2 regions of the Azoarcus sp. DD4 genome follow, and region 1 is predicted to be linked to the other one. Evidence: riboswitches for the same ligand, from Rfam matches in the RefSeq annotation. Region 1 holds a riboswitch; the other holds the start of a gene.

Region 1 (9,410 bases):
ATGACGCCGCGGCCGCCGCTCTGCGTCTTCATCTCGGCGCGCGGGAAGACCAGGATGCGGCCATTCTCCGACGCCGCGGCGATCCACTCGCCGAACGCCTTGGCCGGTGCCAGCACCTTCTCGCCCTTCTCCAGCGCCATGAACGACTTGCCGGCACGCTGCCGGCTGGTGGCATCGGCCACCGAACAGAGGAAACCGTAACCGCCGGAGTTGGCGAAGAACCATGTGGTGGCGGGATCGTCGCTCACCACCTGCGCCGGCTTGCCGCCGTCCTGGAATTCGACCAGGGTCGCGATCGGCACGCCGTCGCCGCGCCCGCCCGGCAGGTCCGACACCTTGATGGTGTAGGCGCGGCCGTGGGTGTCGATGACGACGAGCGGCCAGGTGGTGCGCGTTTCCAGCAGGGCGAAGGCGAAGTCGCCCGCCTTGTAGCTGATCGCTGCAGCATCCAGGCCGTGGCCCTGGCGCGAGCGTATCCAGCCGTTGCGCGACAGGATCACGGTGACCGGTTCGTCGGCGACGCTGATTTCGGCGCTGGCGATCGGCGCCACGCTTTCGATCAGGGTGCGGCGGTCATCGCCGTACTTCTTCGTGTCCTCGCCGATCTCCTTGAGGATGAGCTTGGTCATCGCCGCGCGGTTGTCGAGCAGGTGCTGCAGGCCGTCGCGCTCTTCCTTCAGCTCGTTCAGCTCCTTCTCGATCTTGAAGCCTTCGAGGCGGGCGAGCTGGCGCAGGCGGATCTCGAGGATGTCCTCGGCCTGGATGTCGGATAGGCCGAAGGCGGCGATCAGCGCCGGCTTGGGTTCGTCCGATTCGCGGATGACGCGGATCACTTCCTCGATGTGCAGGAAGGCGATCATGCGGCCTTCCAGGATGTGGATGCGGCGATCGACCTCGTCCAGGCGGTGGCGGGTGCGGCGCTCGACGGTGACGTAGCGGAAGTCGATCCACTCGCGCAGGATCTGCACCAGGTTTTTCTGCTGCGGCCGGCCGTCGCGGCCGATCATGGTCATGTTGACCGAGACCGAGGTCTCGAGGCTGGTGTGGGCGAGCAGCACCGCCATGAACTCGTCGCGGCTCTGGCGGCTGGACTTGGGCTCCAGCACGATGCGCACGGGCGCCTTGTCGCTGGATTCGTCGCGGACGGTGTCGAGCACGCCGAGCACCAGCTGCTTCAACTGCTTCTGCTCCTGGCTGACTTCCTTCTTGCCGGCGCGCGGCTGCGGGTTGGTCAGCGTTTCGATCTCGGACAGCACCTGCGCGGCGGAAACGCCATGCGGCAGTTCCTCGATGATCACCCGCCACTGGCCGCGGGCGAGTTCCTCGATGCGCCAGCGCGCGCGCATGCGCAGGCTGCCGCGGCCGCCGGCGTAGGCGTCGCGGATCGCTTCGGGCGAGGAGATCAGCTGGCCGCCGCCGGGGAAATCGGGGCCGGGCAGCAGCGGCAGGATGTCGTCCAGCCCGGCGTCGGGATGGCGGATCAGGTGGCAGGCAGCCTCGGCCACCTCGCGCAGGTTGTGCGGCTGGATTTCAGTGGCCATGCCGACCGCGATGCCGGAGGCACCGTTCAGCAGCACGAAGGGCAGGCGCGCGGGCAGCAGCTGCGGCTCTTCGAAGGCGCCGTCGTAGTTGGGGACGAAGTCCACCGTGCCGCGGTCGATCTCGGCCAGCAGCAGTTCGGCGATCGGTGTCAGCCGGCATTCGGTGTAACGCATCGCCGCAGCCGAGTCGCCATCGCGCGAGCCGAAGTTGCCCTGGCCGTCGACCAGCGGATAGCGCAGCGAGAAGTCCTGTGCCACCCGCACCATCGCGTCGTACACGCTGGAATCACCGTGCGGGTGGTACTTGCCGATCACGTCGCCGACCACGCGTGCCGACTTCACATGCTTGGCGGTGGCCGACAGCCGCATCTCGTTCATCGCGAACAGGATGCGGCGCTGCACCGGCTTCATGCCGTCTTCGACCTGCGGCAGCGCGCGCGACTTCACCACGCTCATCGCGTAGGCGAGGTAAGCGCGCTCGGCGTAGAGATCGAGCGGCAGCGCGCCATCGGGCGAAGGCATCAACGGCGCGGGCGGTGCAGGCGGGGCGGCCGGCGGGGCTGCTGCGGCCGGCGGGGCCGGGGGCGGCGCGTCTGCGGCGGCGGGGGGAGTGGCGGTGTCGCCGAACAGGTCGGGAATGTCGTTGCTCATCGGGGATCAGGGCCGGGATCGTAAGGCCAGCGGCGCGGTTGGCGGCAGGGCGACTGCCGGCCACGCCGGAAAGGGGGCGATCTTAACCCGTCTGCGTGACATGGCGCGAGCCGGCTGCAGCCGATCACCGTCGATGATGCGACGCCGGCGTCGTGCTTGTCGGAATCCTGACTCGCCGGGAGCGGGGCGCTATCAGTCGGTCTCGGTCTCGGCGTCGTCGTCGACGTCGTCCAGCATTGCCGAGATTACCGAATGGCCGCAGCCGTCTTCAGGGTCGAGCACTTTGAGCTGGGCGACCAGGTTGCGGCTGATTTCGGTGTTGCCGCGGCGCAGCTCGATGAAGGCCATCGCCTTCAGGAACAGCAGCAGGAAGCGTTGCGGCACGCTGCGGCGCTTGTCGTCGCCGACCTCGGCCAGCGTCCAGGTGCGCCAGTCCTGGCCGACGCGCGCCTGGTGGGCGGCTTCGGCGAGGCCTTCCATCGCGACCGCGAGGGCGTCGTCGAATTCGCGCTGCTGGTTCTGCAGCTTGAGCAGGCAGCGGTAGGCCGGCAAGGAGGACGGCGAGATCTCGATGGCGTGACGGAAGAGGGCGCGGGCGCGGGCCGGGTCGCTGCGGTGGCAGCCGACGCCTTCCTGCAACAGCGAATTGACGTGGGCCGGCAGCGGACCGAAATCGACGAGGTTTTCCTTGGGCGTGGGGCGGGCCATGACGCAAGACTCGGGATGGTGATCCACTGCATCAAGCAAGGAGCATTCCGTCGCGCCGGGTCAGTCCTCCGCCAGCAGGTGCGCGACTGCGGCGGCAAAGTCGTCGGCGACGAGATCGGGGGGTACGTTCGGCTCGGCGTCGTCGCCCGCACGGAACTTGCCGGTGCGCACCAGGACGGCACGGATGCCGGCGGCGCGCGCCGCACCGACGTCGTCGTGGAGGTCGTCGCCGATCAGCAACGCGTCCGCCGGGGCGACGCCGAGCTCGGCCAATGCGCTGTGAAAGAAACCTGCCGCCGGTTTGCCGACGATCTCGGCCGTCGTTCCGCTGCTGAACTCGAGTCCGGTGACGAAGGCGCCCATGTCGAGCGCAAGGCCGTCGACGTCCATGTAGTAGCGGTTGCGCGCCATCGCGATGAAGGGGCAGCCGTCGATCAGCAGTCGGAATGCGGCGTTCAAGCGCGTGTAGTCGAGGAAGGGCCCCATGTCGCCCATCACCACTGCGTCAGGGCGGTCCGCGTCCGGGCCGACTTCAGCGCGCAGGTCGGGATGGACCAGATACATCGGGTTCAGGCCGCGTGCGCACACGAGTTGCTGCGCTGCATGCGCCGCGGTCTGGATCTCCCCGGCGTCGATGCTGTATCCCATGTGGCGCAGCCTGGCGGCGATAAGGTCGCGCGGCGTGCGCGTGGTGTTGGTCAGGAAGCGCACCGGCAGCTGCGCATCGCGCAGGCGGGCCAAGGCTGCGATCGAGCCGGGGATGGCGGTGTCGCCGATGTGCAGCACGCCCGCGAGATCGATCAGTACGGCCCGAGGTCGGCGGTACTGGAGCGTGGTCGTGGAGGCCGTCATGGCGGGTCTGCGGCAATGGGCGATGTGCTGCTGCCGTTATAGGAAGGCAGCGGCAGGGCGGCAAGCACCGCATCCCGCCGGTTCAGATGTCGGCCTCGACCGTGTCGCCCTTTTCCTCCATCCAGGCGCGGCGGCCGGAGGCCTCGCCCTTGCCCATCAGCAGGGTGAACATCTTCAGGGTCTGCTCGATGGCTTCTGTCCGCACCTGCACCGGCAGCACCCGGCGGGTGGCCGGGTCCATGGTGGTTTCGCGCAGCTGGTCGGGGTTCATCTCGCCCAGGCCCTTGAAGCGGCCGATCTCGATGGCGTCGGGCTTGAAGCCCTCCTGCGCCAGGCGGTCGCGGATGGCGGCGAGCTCGCCGTCGTCGAGCGCGTAGAGCCGGCGCGGCGGCCGTTTCTTGCCCTGCGCCGGCACGTCGACGCGGTACAGCGGCGGCTGGGCGACGTAGATGTGGCCGCGCTCTATCAGCTTGGGGAAATGGCGGAAGAACAGCGTGAGCAGCAGGGTCTGGATGTGCGAGCCGTCGACGTCGGCGTCGGACATGATGACGATCTTGCCGTAGCGCAGGCCCGAGAGGTCCGGGTTGCTGTCGGCACGGTGGGCATCGACGCCGAGCGCCACCGCGATGTCGTGGATCTCGGCGTTGGCGAGCAGGCGGTCGGGGTCGATCTCCCAGGCGTTCTGCACCTTGCCGCGCAGCGGCAGGATAGCCTGGGTTTCCTTGTTGCGCGCCATCTTCGCCGAGCCGCCGGCGGAGTCGCCCTCGACCAGGAAGAGCTCGTTTTCGGCGATGTCCTCGGATTCGCAGTCGGACAGCTTGCCCGGCAGCACCGCGACGCCGGAGGTTTTCTTCTTCTCGACCTTCTGCGCGCTCTTCTGCCGCGCCAGCGCCTGCTTGATCGACAGCTCGGCGATCGCCTTGCCGGCGTCGACGTGGTTGTTCAGCCAGATCTCGAAGGGGTCGCGCAGCTGGCTGGAGACCAGCTTGACCGCTTCGCGCGAGTTCAGTTTTTCCTTCACCTGGCCCTGGAACTGGGGGTCGAGCAGGCGGGCGGAGAGCACGAAGCTCATGCGGCCGCAGACGTCTTCCTGCTGCAGCTTGACGCCGCGCGGCAGCAGCGTGTGGTGCTCGATGAAGGACTTCACCGCCTCGAACACGCCGGCGCGCAGGCCGGATTCGTGGGTGCCGCCATTCACCGTGGGAATCAGGTTCACATAGGACTCGCTCGGCACCGCCGATTCGAACCAGGCCAGCGCCCAGGCCGCGCCTTCGCCGGGGGCGAAGCTGGCGTCGTCCTTGCCGGCGTACTTCTCGGCGGTGAAGATCGGTGCCACTGGCTCGGTGTCACCGGCCAGTTCCTTGAGGTAGCCGGCGAGGCCTTCCGGGTAGGACCAGGTCTTGGTCAGCACCGGGCCATTGGCCTGCTCGATGTCCAGCCGCACGGCGACGCCGGAAAGCAGCACCGCCTTGCTGCGCAGCAGGCGTTCGAGCTCGTTCATCGGCACCCGCGGCGCTTCGAAGTACTTCGGGTCGGGCCAGACGCGCACCCGGGTGCCGGTCTGGCGGCCGCATTCGCCTTCGATGCGCACCTGGCCGATGTTCTCGCCGCCGTCGCTGAAGTCGATGCGGTGCAGCTTGCCGTCGCGCTTGACCTCCACCTCCACCCGCGTGGACAGCGCGTTGGTCACCGCCACGCCGACGCCGTGCAGACCGCCGGAGAAGGCGTAGGCGCTGTTGCCCTCGCGCTTGTCGAACTTGCCGCCGGCGTGCAGCCGGGTGTAGGCCAGCACTACCACCGGCACGCCTTCCTCGGGATGCAGCCCGACCGGGATGCCGCGGCCGTCGTCGGCCACGGTGACAGAGCCGTCGAGGTGCAGGGTGACGTGGATCTTCTTCGCGAAGCCGCCGAGCGCCTCGTCGGCGGCGTTGTCGATGACTTCCTGGATGATGTGCGCCGGGGAGTCGGTACGGGTGTACATGCCGGGGCGCTCGCGCACCGGTTCCAGCCCCTTGAGGACGCGGAAAGAGGATTCGTCGTATTGCTTGCTTGTCATGCCTGGGTCGCCACTAGCGGATGCGGATCGGGCGCAAGGATAGCAGGCGCACGCCCCCTGACGGGCGAACTTCTTACTCCCAGCGCTCGCGGTAGGAGAAGGTCGGCAGCTTCCAGCCGCGCCAGATCGCCAGCAGCCGTAGCGTGAGGCCGGCGGCGAAGCTCGCCGCAATATTGATCTGCTCGGGCACGCCGAAGTGGTGCAGCGACAGGTAAAGCGCACACACCGCGAGCGAGACGCTGGCGTAGAGCTCGTGGCGGAACACCACCGGCACCTGGTTGCACAGCACATCGCGCAGGATGCCGCCGAAGATGCCGGTGATCATGCCGGACATGATCACCACCGGGGTGGGATAGTCCATGCCGAGCGCGACGCCGCAGCCGATCAGCGAGAAGGCGATCAGACCCATCGCGTCCAGCACCAGGAACACCGTCTTGAGATGGTGCATGTAGCGCGCTACCAGCGTGGTGAGCAGGCCGGCGGAGATCACCAGATAGACGTACTGCGGGTGCTGGGTCCAGCCGATGGGGAAATGGCCGAGGATCATGTCGCGGATGGTGCCGCCGCCGAGCGCGGTGACGAAGGCGATGACCGCGACGCCGAAGATGTCCATGTTGCGGCGGCCGGCCGCGAGCGCGCCGGACATGGCCTCGGCGGTGATGGCGATGAGGTAGATGGTGGTCAGCACGGCGCACCTCCGCTCGCGACGTGGGCGCAAGTGCGCGAAACAAAGGAGGAGGGGCCGGCGGGGCGGCTGGAGAAGGGCATCATCGGGCGATCGTCCTGGGGTGGGTGCGCGCGCAGGGTGGGCGCGCCGCCGTTGCGGTGAGCCGTGTGCCTTGCGCTGCCTCTCCCCCTGTCCTTCTACCTGAGAGTTTCGGCGCCCTTGCGGCGCCTGCCCCTTCGGTGGATCGCTTGCGCCGGCTGTGCCGGCGGTCGATCGCTCTCCAGTCGGCGAACGTTTCCCGCGGTTCGGTGTGCCTGAGCGATTATGGGAGTTTGCGCCTTCGGCGGAGGGTCCGGCTGCCCGGACGACCTCGCTCTCCCGCGAGAAGGCTCGATTATCCGGCGACACGCCGACGTGGTCAAACCGGTGGTGCCCGCGGCGGGGCGGCGTGCACAAAAAAGGCCCCCGCCGGTGAAGGCGGGGGCCCGAAGGAACTGGAGCGCGGGGAGGCGCTCCGATTGCCGCAAACTGATGCTTAGTGGAACTGCTCTTCTTCGGTCGAACCGGTCAGCGCCTTCACCGAGGAGGAGCCGCCCTGGATCACGGTGGTGACGTCGTCGAAGTAACCGGCGCCCACTTCCTGCTGGTGCGACACGAAGGTGTAGCCCTGTTCGCGAGCGGCGAATTCCGGCTCCTGCACCATTTCCACGTAGTGCTTCATGCCTTCGCCGCGGGCGTAGGCGTGGGCGAACTTGAAGGTGTTGAACCAATTGACGTGGATGCCGGCCAGGGTGATGAACTGGTACTTGTAGCCCAGCGCCGACAGCTCTTCCTGGAACTTGGCGATGGTGGCGTCGTCCAGGTTCTTCTTCCAGTTGAAGGACGGCGAGCAGTTGTACGACAGCAGCTTGCCCGGGCAGGCGGCATGCACGGCCTGCGCGAATTCACGGGCGAAGCCGAGGTCCGGCGTGCCGGTTTCGCACCACACCAGGTCGGCGTACGGAGCGTAGGCGACACCGCGGGAGATGGCCTGCTCCAGACCGTTCTTGACGCGGTAGAAGCCTTCTTGGGTGCGCTCGCCGGTCAGGAAGGGCTTGTCGTTGGCGTCGTGGTCGGAGGTGATCAGGTTGGCGGCTTCCGCGTCGGTACGGGCCAGGATCAGGGTGGAGACACCCATCACGTCGGCGGCGAAACGGGCCGAGATCAGCTTCTCGATCGCTTCCTGGGTCGGCACCAGCACCTTGCCGCCCATGTGGCCACACTTCTTCACGGCGGCCAGCTGGTCTTCGAAGTGCACCCCGGCGGCGCCGGCGGCGATCATGTTCTTCATCAGTTCGAAGGCGTTGAGCACGCCGCCGAAACCGGCTTCAGCATCCGCCACGATCGGCAGGAAGTAGTCGATGAATTCCTTGGAGCCCGGCTCGATGCCGCGCGACCACTGGATTTCGTCGGCGCGCTTGAAGGTGTTGTTGATGCGGCGAACCATGGTCGGCACCGAGTCGTAGGCGTACAGCGACTGGTCCGGGTACATGGTTTCGGAGGTGTTGCCGTCGGCGGCGACCTGCCAGCCGGACAGATACACGGCTTCCAGGCCGGCCTTGGCCTGCTGCATCGCCTGACCGGCGGTGATCGCGCCGAAGGCATTCACGTAACCCTTCTTGGCGCCGCCATTGACCTTGGCCCACAGGGTTTCGGCGCCGCGCTTGGCCAGGGTGTATTCGATCGGCAGGGAGCCACGCAGGCGCACCACGTCGGCGGCGCTGTAGCCACGCTTGATGCCTTTCCAACGGGGATTCTCAGCCCAATCTTTTTCCAGGGCGGCAATTTGCTGTTCGCGGGTCAGGGTCATGATGGATCCTTGTCAGTGTTGGCGAAGAAGGGGGCAACCATGTTTGCCGGGTGGTGAGCCCCGGCGTTTTCGACTGCTCTGCCGACATCGCTTCGAGGGAGAAAGCTGCGTCGGTTGAAGGGCAGTATAGGGAGCATTCCGCGTAGCAGCAATATGTCTTATATAAGATATAAGAAAAAATTTTATCAATTAAAATCAGCGTATTAAAAAATTCGTTCCGATATGTGAAATCTAAATCAACGTTGTGAAACGAGATCGAGGTTTTCTGCTGCTGCGATGCACATCCGGTTCGCGAGCGCTTGTCGCCGGACGGACCTTGCACCGGCATGGTCCGATGTTTGCTACCCACGGGGTGAGATCGGCTCACGCGGACTCCATTGCTGAAAATGGATTGCCCAGCAGCACGATAGGAGTGTAATTTTTACTTATAAACAAATAAGCGATGCTTTTCCGCGAGGCCGGGTGCAAGCCGGCCCGACGCAGGGAAGAGCAGGCCACGGAGAGGCGGCAAACCATGAGTCCATCGGCGAATCTGGACCTGACCAAGGTCTATCGGAATTGTGTCTTCCAGTCCCGCTCTGCTGTTGCGTCCCACACGCAGCTCAGCCGAGAGTTGTGCGGGCACGATCTCGACTGGCGCCGCGGCAATGTCGACACCGCGTTGTTCCGCGCCGACGTCAATCGCATGAGCTTTCTCGCGCTGCGCTATGGCGCCGAGGTCGAAGTGCGGCCGGAGCCGTTCAAGGACTTCGCCCTGGTGCAGATGCCCCTTCGTGGTGCGGCCGAAATCGAATGCGACGGTGTGCGCATCACCGTGGCGCAGGGCGAGGCCGCGGTGGTCGCGCCGCGCCGGCACATCCGCCTGGTCTGGCAGCCGGGCTGCGAGCAGCTGATCCTCAAGGTGCCTTACGAGCTGGTGCGTCAGGTTTCCTGTCACACCTGTACGCGCAGCCATTGCCCGGACAACGCGCCCGATTGCGGCGTCGGGCTGGAATCGGCCTTCGTGCTGGAGCCGGCGCTGAATCAGCAATGGCGGGCGCTGGTCCAGCAATTGTTGAACTTGCTGCCGATGCCGGGCGAGGCCGG
Region 2 (9,410 bases), 240 kb from region 1:
CGACCAGGCCGGCGTATTCGCCCTGCGCACCGGAGTTCGGCTGCATGCAGATCGCGTCGAACCCGGTGACTGCCTTCAGGTAGTCGGCCAGCCCGTCGATCATCTGCAGGTAGCCGGCGGCCTGTGCGCGCGGCGCGAAGGGGTGCAGGTTGGCGAATTCCGGCCAGGTGACCGGGATCATCTCGCTGGTGGCGTTGAGCTTCATGGTGCACGAGCCGAGCGAGATCATTGAATGGTCGAGCGCGAGGTCGCGGTTCTGAAGCTTCTTCAGGTAGCGCAGCATCTCGTGCTCGGTGTGGTGGGTATTGAACACCGGATGGGTCAGCACCGCGTCGCTGCGCAGGAGGGCGGCAGGCAGGGCACCGCCCTTTGCGCCGACGGCTGCATCGAGTACGTTGATATCGGTGGCCGCACCGAAGCAGGCGAGCACAGCGGCGATGTCGGTGCCGGTGGTGGTTTCATCGACCGACAGGCCGATGCGGGTGGCGGAAGCGTGCCGCAGGTTGTAGCCGGCACCCTCGGCCCTCGCGTGGACTTCTGCTGTCCGCTGCCCGACTTCCACTTCGAAGGTGTCGAAGAAGCCCGCATCGGGCGCGTCGAAGCCGGCCGCGCGCAGGCCGGCGGCAAGGATGGCGGCCAGCCGGTGGATGCGGGCGGCGATGGTCCGCAGGCCTTGCGGGCCGTGATAGACGGCATAGAAGCCGGCCATGTTGGCGAGCAGCACCTGAGAGGTACAGATGTTGGAGTTGGCCTTTTCGCGGCGGATGTGCTGTTCGCGCGTCTGCAGCGTCATGCGCAGTGCGGTCTTGCCGCGTGCATCCTTCGATACCCCGATGATGCGGCCGGGCATGGCGCGCACATAGGCTTCGCGGGTAGCGAAAAATGCCGCATGCGGACCGCCGAAGCCCATCGGCACGCCGAAGCGCTGTGCCGAGCCGAATGCGATGTCGGCCCCCATCGCGCCCGGCGACCTGAGCAGCATCAGCGCCATCAGGTCGGTGGCGAGGGCGGTGATAGCCCCGCGTGTCTTGAGCTCGGTCAGCACGGCCGACAGATCGTCCACCATGCCATGAACGTTGGGGTACTGCAGCAGCGCGCCGAAGACGTCGTGACTTGCGGCATCTTCAGCCTTGCCGACGACGAGTTCGAAGTCGAAGTAGGCGGCTCGCGTGCGGACCACGTCGATAGTCTGGGGGAAGCAGGCCTCGTCGACGAAAAAGGCATTCGATCGGGATTTGGAAACCCGGCGGGCCATCGCCATCGCCTCTGCAGCGGCGGTGGCTTCGTCGAGCAGCGAGGCATTGGCCAACTCGAGCCCGGTGAGGTCCATCACCATTTGCTGGTAATTCAGCAATGCTTCCAGCCGCCCCTGGGCAATTTCCGCCTGGTAGGGCGTGTAGGCGGTGTACCAGCCCGGGTTTTCCATGACATTGCGCAGAATGACTGACGGTGTATGGGTGCCGTAATAGCCCATGCCGATCAGCGATTTCTTTACCTGGTTGCACGACGCGATGTCGCGCAAGAGGCTCAGCGCTTCCTGCTCCGGACGTGGCCCTTCGAGCGGCAGCGGTGCTGCCAGCCGGATCGCGGAAGGTACGGTTTGTGCGATCAGGCTGTCGAGGTCCGGAACGCCGATGGCTGCGCACATCTGCGCGATCTCATCGGGGTTGGGGCCGAGGTGGCGATGGAGGAAGGCATCCCGTTGTTCGAGTTGGACAAGCGGGGCGGAAAGCGGCGTCTGGGGCATCGTGGTGCTCGGTCAGGCAGGACGACCCTCCGCCGGCTAACGGGTGGAGGGTCCGAAGCGGAGTGGGCGTAACTCAGGCGGCAGCAACTTCCGCGGCGTAGCCGGCGGCGTCGAGCAGGCCGGCGACATCGGAAATGTTGTCGGGCTTGATCTTGAACAGCCAGGCGGCATAGGCATCCGCATTCACCGTCTCGGGCGAGTCAGCGGTGTCGTCGTTGGTGGCGATGATTTCGCCGGCAACCGGTGCGTAGATGTCGGAGGCTGCCTTGACAGACTCGATCACCGCGCAGGCCTCGCCGGCGGCGAGCTTGCGGCCGACTTCCGGCAATTCAAGGAAAACAACGTCGCCCAAGGCTTCCTGAGCGTGGTCGGTAACGCCCACTGTCACGGTGCCGTCCGCTTCGGCGCGGACCCATTCATGGGACTTGGTGTACTTCAGTTCTGCCGGGATGTTGCTCATCGTGGGCTCCGGAGGTGGGCTAAATGGTTAGTGAGGACGTGTTTGAAGGCGGAAGAAGGAGGGGCGATATCGGGCCCGGGTGACCCGCGCCTCAGATCAGCGGCGTACCCTTGCGGACGAAAGGAAGCTTTACGGTCCGCGCTTTCAGACGTTTGCCGCGAATATCGACTTCGACGGTCGTGTCGGGCGCAACGGCTAGGGGAATACGTGCGAAGGCGATGGAGCGCTCGAGCGTGGGCGAGAAGCTGCCACTGGTGGTTTCGCCCTCGCCATCCGGGGTGAATACCTTCATGTGTGCGCGCAGCACGCCCTTGTCTTCAAGGATCAATCCGGTCAACTGCTGGCGTGCCGGGTTGGCGAGCAAGGCCGGCTTGCCGACGAAGTCGCGCTCGCCATCCTTGAGGTCGACTGTCCAAGCCAGCCCGGAGTCCAGGGGTGAAACGGTCTCATCCATGTCCTGACCGTAGAGGTTCATGCCCGCTTCCAGGCGCAGCGTGTCGCGCGCCCCTAGGCCGCAAGGGCGGACGCCCGCAGCCAGCAGCTTGGACCATGTCGCCTCGGCCAGGGGAGCCGGCACAGCAATCTCGAATCCGTCTTCACCCGTGTAGCCGGTACGCCCGATGAAAGTGTCGCCAATTCGGATGCCGACGAAGGCCTGCAGCGATTCGCCAGCGGGGCGGAATTCGGGAAGTGCGGTCCAGAAGCGGCTGAGGGCGTTGGGGCCCTGAACGGCGATCATCGCGAGATCCCGGCGGGAGGTCAGGGTCAGGTTTGCGCCGGTCTGTGCGATCCGATGACGCATCCAGGCGAGATCCTTGTCGGCGGTACCGGCGTTTACCACAACCCGATAGTCGTCGTCGGCAAGCCGATAGACGATCAGGTCGTCGATGACTCCGCCTTCGGCGTTGAGCATGCAGGCGTACAGCGCCTTGCCTGGCGTGCGCAGCTTTGCAACGTCGTTGGCGAGCAAGTTTCGTAGCCAGGCCGTGGCATCGGGGCCAACCAAGTCTAGGGCAAGCATGTGAGAAACGTCGAACATGCCTGCGTCGCGGCGCACCGAGTGATGTTCTTCGATCTGCGAGCCGTAGTTTACCGGCATGTCCCAGCCGGCAAAGTCGACCATGCGGGCGTTGGCGGTAAGGTGGCAGGCGTGTAGCGGCGTACGTTTTGCGGGCGTGTCCATGGGTATGTCCTCTCGATGTTCGGGAAACAAAAAAGGGCGAAGCCGGCTTACGCCAGTTCGCCCCATCTGTCCCTTGTACCTGAGAGATTCCGGCAATTACACCGGGTGCCCCTTCGGTGGATGCGCCAGAGCCATATTCATGCTCCCGCATCGCTCTCCAGACTTTCGATACGTGTCGGCGGTCCCTGTTGCCTGAGCGATTCCTGGGGGTTACGCCTTCGGCGACTCGGCCAATCAGCCAAGTTCTCTCCCGCGCGACTTGTCGGAAGATATCACCGCAAGGTGACGCGCGGCAATATGAAATGACGCCGGTACCGGGTGGCCTAGAATACACGCGCGTGTTTCGTGTTGTGATACCTGCATTGAATGGCCTCCGGTCCTCTAGGCGGTATGGCTTACTGAGTGTTCGCCGACCCATTGAACCTGAAAGGGTGGAGCCGATGGAGCGTGGCGTTCTCCATCTATATAGGTGAGGAAATACGTCCGTTGGCTGTTCAGCTGCCATTTCAGTAGCGCTCCTTCACTTTGCCCTTGATGTTTCTTGAGTGATGTATATACTGCGCGGCTCTTCGCGACTGTCTGTGTTTTTTTGCGGTGGTGAAGGGGTTTTGCGAGGTGGTTTTGCGAGTTTGTCTCGGCGTGATCGGTTTTAAAAAGGTTGCGGCGGGGGTTGACGAAGCGAAGCAAGTGCTACATAATCTCGCTTCTCTGCTGCAGCGAATGCAGCGCTCTTTAAAAAATTGAACAACCGATAAGTGTGGGTGCTTGGTTGTTGTGGCGAAGCCGCTTCGGCGGTTTAGTTTCGCAATGATTAGGTGCTCATGTCAGTAAGTGACTTTGAGTGCTTTGTATGGATTGAACTTAAGAGTTTGATCCTGGCTCAGATTGAACGCTGGCGGCATGCTTTACACATGCAAGTCGAACGGCAGCGGGGGCTTCGGCCCGCCGGCGAGTGGCGAACGGGTGAGTAATGCATCGGAACGTGCCCAGTCATGGGGGATAACTACGCGAAAGCGTAGCTAATACCGCATACGCCCTGAGGGGGAAAGTGGGGGATCGCAAGACCTCACGTGATTGGAGCGGCCGATGTCAGATTAGCTAGTTGGTGAGGTAAAGGCTCACCAAGGCGACGATCTGTAGCGGGTCTGAGAGGATGATCCGCCACACTGGGACTGAGACACGGCCCAGACTCCTACGGGAGGCAGCAGTGGGGAATTTTGGACAATGGGCGAAAGCCTGATCCAGCCATGCCGCGTGAGTGAAGAAGGCCTTCGGGTTGTAAAGCTCTTTCGGACGGAAAGAAATCGCGCGGGCTAATATCCCGCGTGGATGACGGTACCGTAAGAAGAAGCACCGGCTAACTACGTGCCAGCAGCCGCGGTAATACGTAGGGTGCGAGCGTTAATCGGAATTACTGGGCGTAAAGCGTGCGCAGGCGGTTTTGTAAGACAGGTGTGAAATCCCCGGGCTTAACCTGGGAACTGCGCTTGTGACTGCAAGGCTAGAGTACGGCAGAGGGGGGTGGAATTCCACGTGTAGCAGTGAAATGCGTAGAGATGTGGAGGAACACCGATGGCGAAGGCAGCCCCCTGGGCCTGTACTGACGCTCATGCACGAAAGCGTGGGGAGCAAACAGGATTAGATACCCTGGTAGTCCACGCCCTAAACGATGTCAACTAGTTGTTCGTAGAGGTAACTCTGTGAGTAACGCAGCTAACGCGTGAAGTTGACCGCCTGGGGAGTACGGCCGCAAGGTTAAAACTCAAAGGAATTGACGGGGACCCGCACAAGCGGTGGATGATGTGGATTAATTCGATGCAACGCGAAAAACCTTACCTACCCTTGACATGCCTGGAATCTTGCTGAGAGGCGAGAGTGCCTTCGGGAACCAGGACACAGGTGCTGCATGGCTGTCGTCAGCTCGTGTCGTGAGATGTTGGGTTAAGTCCCGCAACGAGCGCAACCCTTGTCATTAATTGCCATCATTCAGTTGGGCACTTTAATGAGACTGCCGGTGACAAACCGGAGGAAGGTGGGGATGACGTCAAGTCCTCATGGCCCTTATGGGTAGGGCTTCACACGTCATACAATGGTCGGTACAGAGGGTTGCCAAGCCGCGAGGTGGAGCTAATCCCTTAAAGCCGATCGTAGTCCGGATCGTAGTCTGCAACTCGACTGCGTGAAGTCGGAATCGCTAGTAATCGCAGATCAGCATGCTGCGGTGAATACGTTCCCGGGTCTTGTACACACCGCCCGTCACACCATGGGAGTGGGTTTCACCAGAAGTAGGTAGCTTAACCTTCGGGAGGGCGCTTACCACGGTGAGATTCATGACTGGGGTGAAGTCGTAACAAGGTAGCCGTATCGGAAGGTGCGGCTGGATCACCTCCTTTCAAGAGAAAAGCCGCTAACGGCCAAGTATCCACAACTTATCGGTTGTTCAGGCGAAGAGCCTCGATGTCGAGGGTCTGTAGCTCAGCTGGTTAGAGCACCGTCTTGATAAGGCGGGGGTCGTTGGTTCGAACCCAACCAGACCCACCAGTCTTTTAGGTGCTCGAAGTCAGAATGGGGCTGTAGCTCAGCTGGGAGAGCATCGGCTTTGCAAGCCGAGGGTCGTCGGTTCGATCCCGACCAGCTCCACCAGTGCCGCAGCGCCCGCGCTGCTCGGTTGTTCGACATGTCGAGACGTCAGTCATGCGTATGCAAGTGCTCATGCCTGACTTCTTGGTCATCGTGCCAGAGGTTCGCTCTTTAACAAATTGGAAGAAGTTAGTGCAGCACATCTAGGTGTGTTGCACGGGTTGTGTGATTGCATTGATCCGACACTGCGTAGTCAGCACAGTGGCGGATCGCACAAACGAGTTCGACCTGTAGCCGGATCTTCAGTGCGTGAGAACGCGCGAGAGGATCTAAGGTTATAGGATCAAGCGACTAAGTGCATGTGGTGGATGCCTTGGCGATCACAGGCGATGAAGGACGTGCAAGCCTGCGAAAAGCGGGGGGGAGCTGGCAATGGAGCTTTGATCCCCCGATATCCGAATGGGGAAACCCACTGCGCAAGCAGTATCCCGTACTGAATACATAGGTACGTGGAGGCGAACGCGGCGAACTGAAACATCTAAGTAGCCGTAGGAAAAGAAATCAACCGAGATTCCCCAAGTAGTGGCGAGCGAACGGGGAATAGCCTGCACGACTAAACCATCAGCTTAGCAAAACGGTCTGGAAAGTCCGACGATACAGGGTGATAGTCCCGTATGCGAAAAGCCGGTGGCGGGTCTGAGCGTGCGACAAGTAGGGCGGGACACGTGTAATCCTGTCTGAAGATGGGGGGACCATCCTCCAAGGCTAAATACTCGTGATCGACCGATAGTGAACCAGTACCGTGAGGGAAAGGCGAAAAGAACCCCGGGAGGGGAGTGAAATAGATCCTGAAACCGCATGCATACAAACAGTGGGAGCCTCGTAAGGGGTGACTGCGTACCTTTTGTATAATGGGTCAGCGACTTACGTTCAGTGGCGAGCTTAACCGAATAGGGGAGGCGTAGCGAAAGCGAGTCTGATAAGGGCGATTTAGTCTCTGGGCGTAGACCCGAAACCGGATGATCTATCCATGGCCAGGATGAAGGTGCGGTAACACGCACTGGAGGTCCGAACCCACTAGTGTTGAAAAACTAGGGGATGAGCTGTGGATAGGGGTGAAAGGCTAAACAAATCCGGAAATAGCTGGTTCTCCCCGAAAACTATTTAGGTAGTGCGTCGTACGGACACTTGCGGGGGTAGAGCACTGTAATCGTTGGGGGGGTCACTGCGATCTACCCCGCGATAGCAAACTCCGAATACCGCAAAGTGATATACGGCAGACAGACATCGGGTGCTAACGTCCGGTGTCAAGAGGGAAACAACCCAGACCGCCAGCTAAGGTCCCAAATGCATGGCTAAGTGGCAAACGAGGTGGGAAGGCATAGACAGCTAGGAGGTTGGCTTAGAAGCAGCCACCCTTTAAAGAAAGCGTAATAGCTCACTAGTCGAGTCGTCCTGCGCGGAAGATGTAACGGGGCTCAAGCCATGAACCGAAGCTGCGGATGTGTCTTTGACACGTGGTAGGGGAGCGTTCCGTAAGCCTGCGAAGGTGTCTCGTAAGGGATGCTGGAGGTATCGGAAGTGCGAATGCTGACATGAGTAGCGATAAAGGGTGTGAAAAGCACCCTCGCCGAAAGCCCAAGGTTTCCTGCGCAACGTTCATCGGCGCAGGGTGAGTCGGCCCCTAAGGCGAGGCAGAAATGCGTAGTCGATGGGAAACAGGTCAATATTCCTGTACCGGTTCTAGATGCGATGGGGGGACGGAGAAGGTTAGGCCGGCCGGGTGTTGGACGTCCCGGTTTAAGCGTGTAGGCGTGCTCTCTAGGCAAATCCGGAGAGCTGAGCTGAGGCGTGATGACGAGCGAACTTGTTCGCGAAGTGGTTGATACCCTGCTTCCAGGAAAAGCCTCTAAGCTTCAGTCTAGAATCGACCGTACCGCAAACCGACACAGGTGGGCAGGTTGAAAATACCAAGGCGCTTGAGAGAACTCAGGAGAAGGAACTCGGCAAATTGATACCGTAACTTCGGGAGAAGGTATGCCCCATTAGCTTGTAGGAGTACATCCGAAGGGCGAAGGGGCCGCAGAGAATCGGTGGCTGCGACTGTTTATTAAAAACACAGCACTCTGCAAACACGAAAGTGGACGTATAGGGTGTGACGCCTGCCCGGTGCCGGAAGGTTAAGTGATGGGGTGCAAGCTCTTGATCGAAGCCCCGGTAAACGGCGGCCGTAACTATAACGGTCCTAAGGTAGCGAAATTCCTTGTCGGGTAAGTTCCGACCTGCACGAATGGCGTAACGATGGCCACACTGTCTCCTCCTGAGACTCAGCGAAGTTGAAATGTTTGTGAAGATGCAATCTCCCCGCGGCTAGACGGAAAGACCCCATGAACCTTTACTGTAGCTTTGCATTGGACTTTGACGGGACTTGTGTAGGATAGGTGGGAGGCTATGAAGCGGGAACGCTAGTTCTCGTGGAGCCGTCCTTGAAATACCACCCTGGTGTCGTTGAGGTTCTAACCCAGGCCCGTGAATCCGGGTCGGGAACAGTGCATGGTAGGCAGTTTGACTGGGGCGGTCTCCTCCCAAAAGGTAACGGAGGAGTTCGAAGGTCTCCTAGGTACGGTCGGACATCGTACTGATAGTGCAATGGCAAAAGGAGGCTTGACTGCGAGACCGACAAGTCGAGCAGGTGCGAAAGCAGGACATAGTGATCCGGTGGTTCTGTATGGAAGGGCCATCGCTCAACGGATAAAAGGTACTCTGGGGATAACAGGCTGATTCCGCCCAAGAGTTCACATCGACGGCGGAGTTTGGCACCTCGATGTCGGCTCATCACATCCTGGGGCTGTAGCCGGTCCCAAGGGTATGGCTGTTCGCCATTTAAAGTGGTACGTGAGCTGGGTTTAAAACGTCGTGAGACAGTTTGGTCCCTATCTGCCGTGGGCGCTGGAAGTTTGAGGGGACCTGCTCCTAGTACGAGAGGACCGGAGTGGACGCACCTCTGGTGTACCGGTTGTGACGCCAGTCGCATCGCCGGGTAGCTAAGTGCGGAAGAGATAACCGCTGAAAGCATCTAAGCGGGAAACTCGCCTCAAGATGAGACTTCCCTGGGGACTCGATCCCCCTGAAGGGTCGTGGAAGACCACCACGTTGATAGGTCGGGTGTGGAAGCGCAGTAATGCGTTAAGCTAACCGATACTAATTGCCCGTGAGGCTTGATCCTATAACCTTAAAATAGCGTCAAACTCGTCAAAGCGTGTACAACACGACGCAGTCACACAATCCAACACTTCTTCCAAATTTGGCTCGGATGACAAAAACGCCGAGCAACAAGTCAAAGTCTGACGACCATAGCGTCTGGGTACCACCCCTTCCCATCCCGAACAGGACCGTGAAACCAGACCGCGCCGATGATAGTGAGATCCGCTCTCGTGAAA

The links. Region 1 has a riboswitch for glycine ahead of CJ010_RS06755 (trimeric intracellular cation channel family protein). Riboswitches for the same ligand answer to the same signal wherever they lie in the genome.
Region 2: linked by a shared signal. The riboswitch ahead of gcvT (glycine cleavage system aminomethyltransferase GcvT) and the one ahead of CJ010_RS06755 (trimeric intracellular cation channel family protein) in region 1 are both predicted to bind glycine.

Annotation. Positions count from the first base shown of each region.
Region 1 is NZ_CP022958.1:1,416,649-1,426,058, forward strand. Features, by position in the region: gene parC (DNA topoisomerase IV subunit A) at 1-2,192, opposite strand, end outside; gene CJ010_RS06740 (hypothetical protein) at 2,385-2,900, opposite strand; gene CJ010_RS06745 (TIGR01458 family HAD-type hydrolase) at 2,961-3,752, opposite strand; gene CJ010_RS06750 (DNA topoisomerase IV subunit B) at 3,835-5,808, opposite strand; gene CJ010_RS06755 (trimeric intracellular cation channel family protein) at 5,882-6,496, opposite strand; glycine riboswitch at 6,767-6,866, opposite strand; gene aceA (isocitrate lyase) at 7,011-8,324, opposite strand; gene CJ010_RS06765 (AraC family transcriptional regulator) at 8,839-9,410, shown strand, end outside.
Region 2 is NZ_CP022958.1:1,655,682-1,665,091, forward strand. Features, by position in the region: gene gcvP (aminomethyl-transferring glycine dehydrogenase) at 1-1,747, opposite strand, end outside; gene gcvH (glycine cleavage system protein GcvH) at 1,821-2,207, opposite strand; gene gcvT (glycine cleavage system aminomethyltransferase GcvT) at 2,299-3,390, opposite strand; glycine riboswitch at 3,561-3,653, opposite strand; rRNA gene CJ010_RS07850 (16S ribosomal RNA) at 4,248-5,783, shown strand; tRNA gene CJ010_RS07855 (tRNA-Ile) at 5,855-5,931, shown strand; tRNA gene CJ010_RS07860 (tRNA-Ala) at 5,958-6,033, shown strand; rRNA gene CJ010_RS07865 (23S ribosomal RNA) at 6,312-9,196, shown strand; rRNA gene rrf (5S ribosomal RNA) at 9,314-9,410, shown strand, end outside.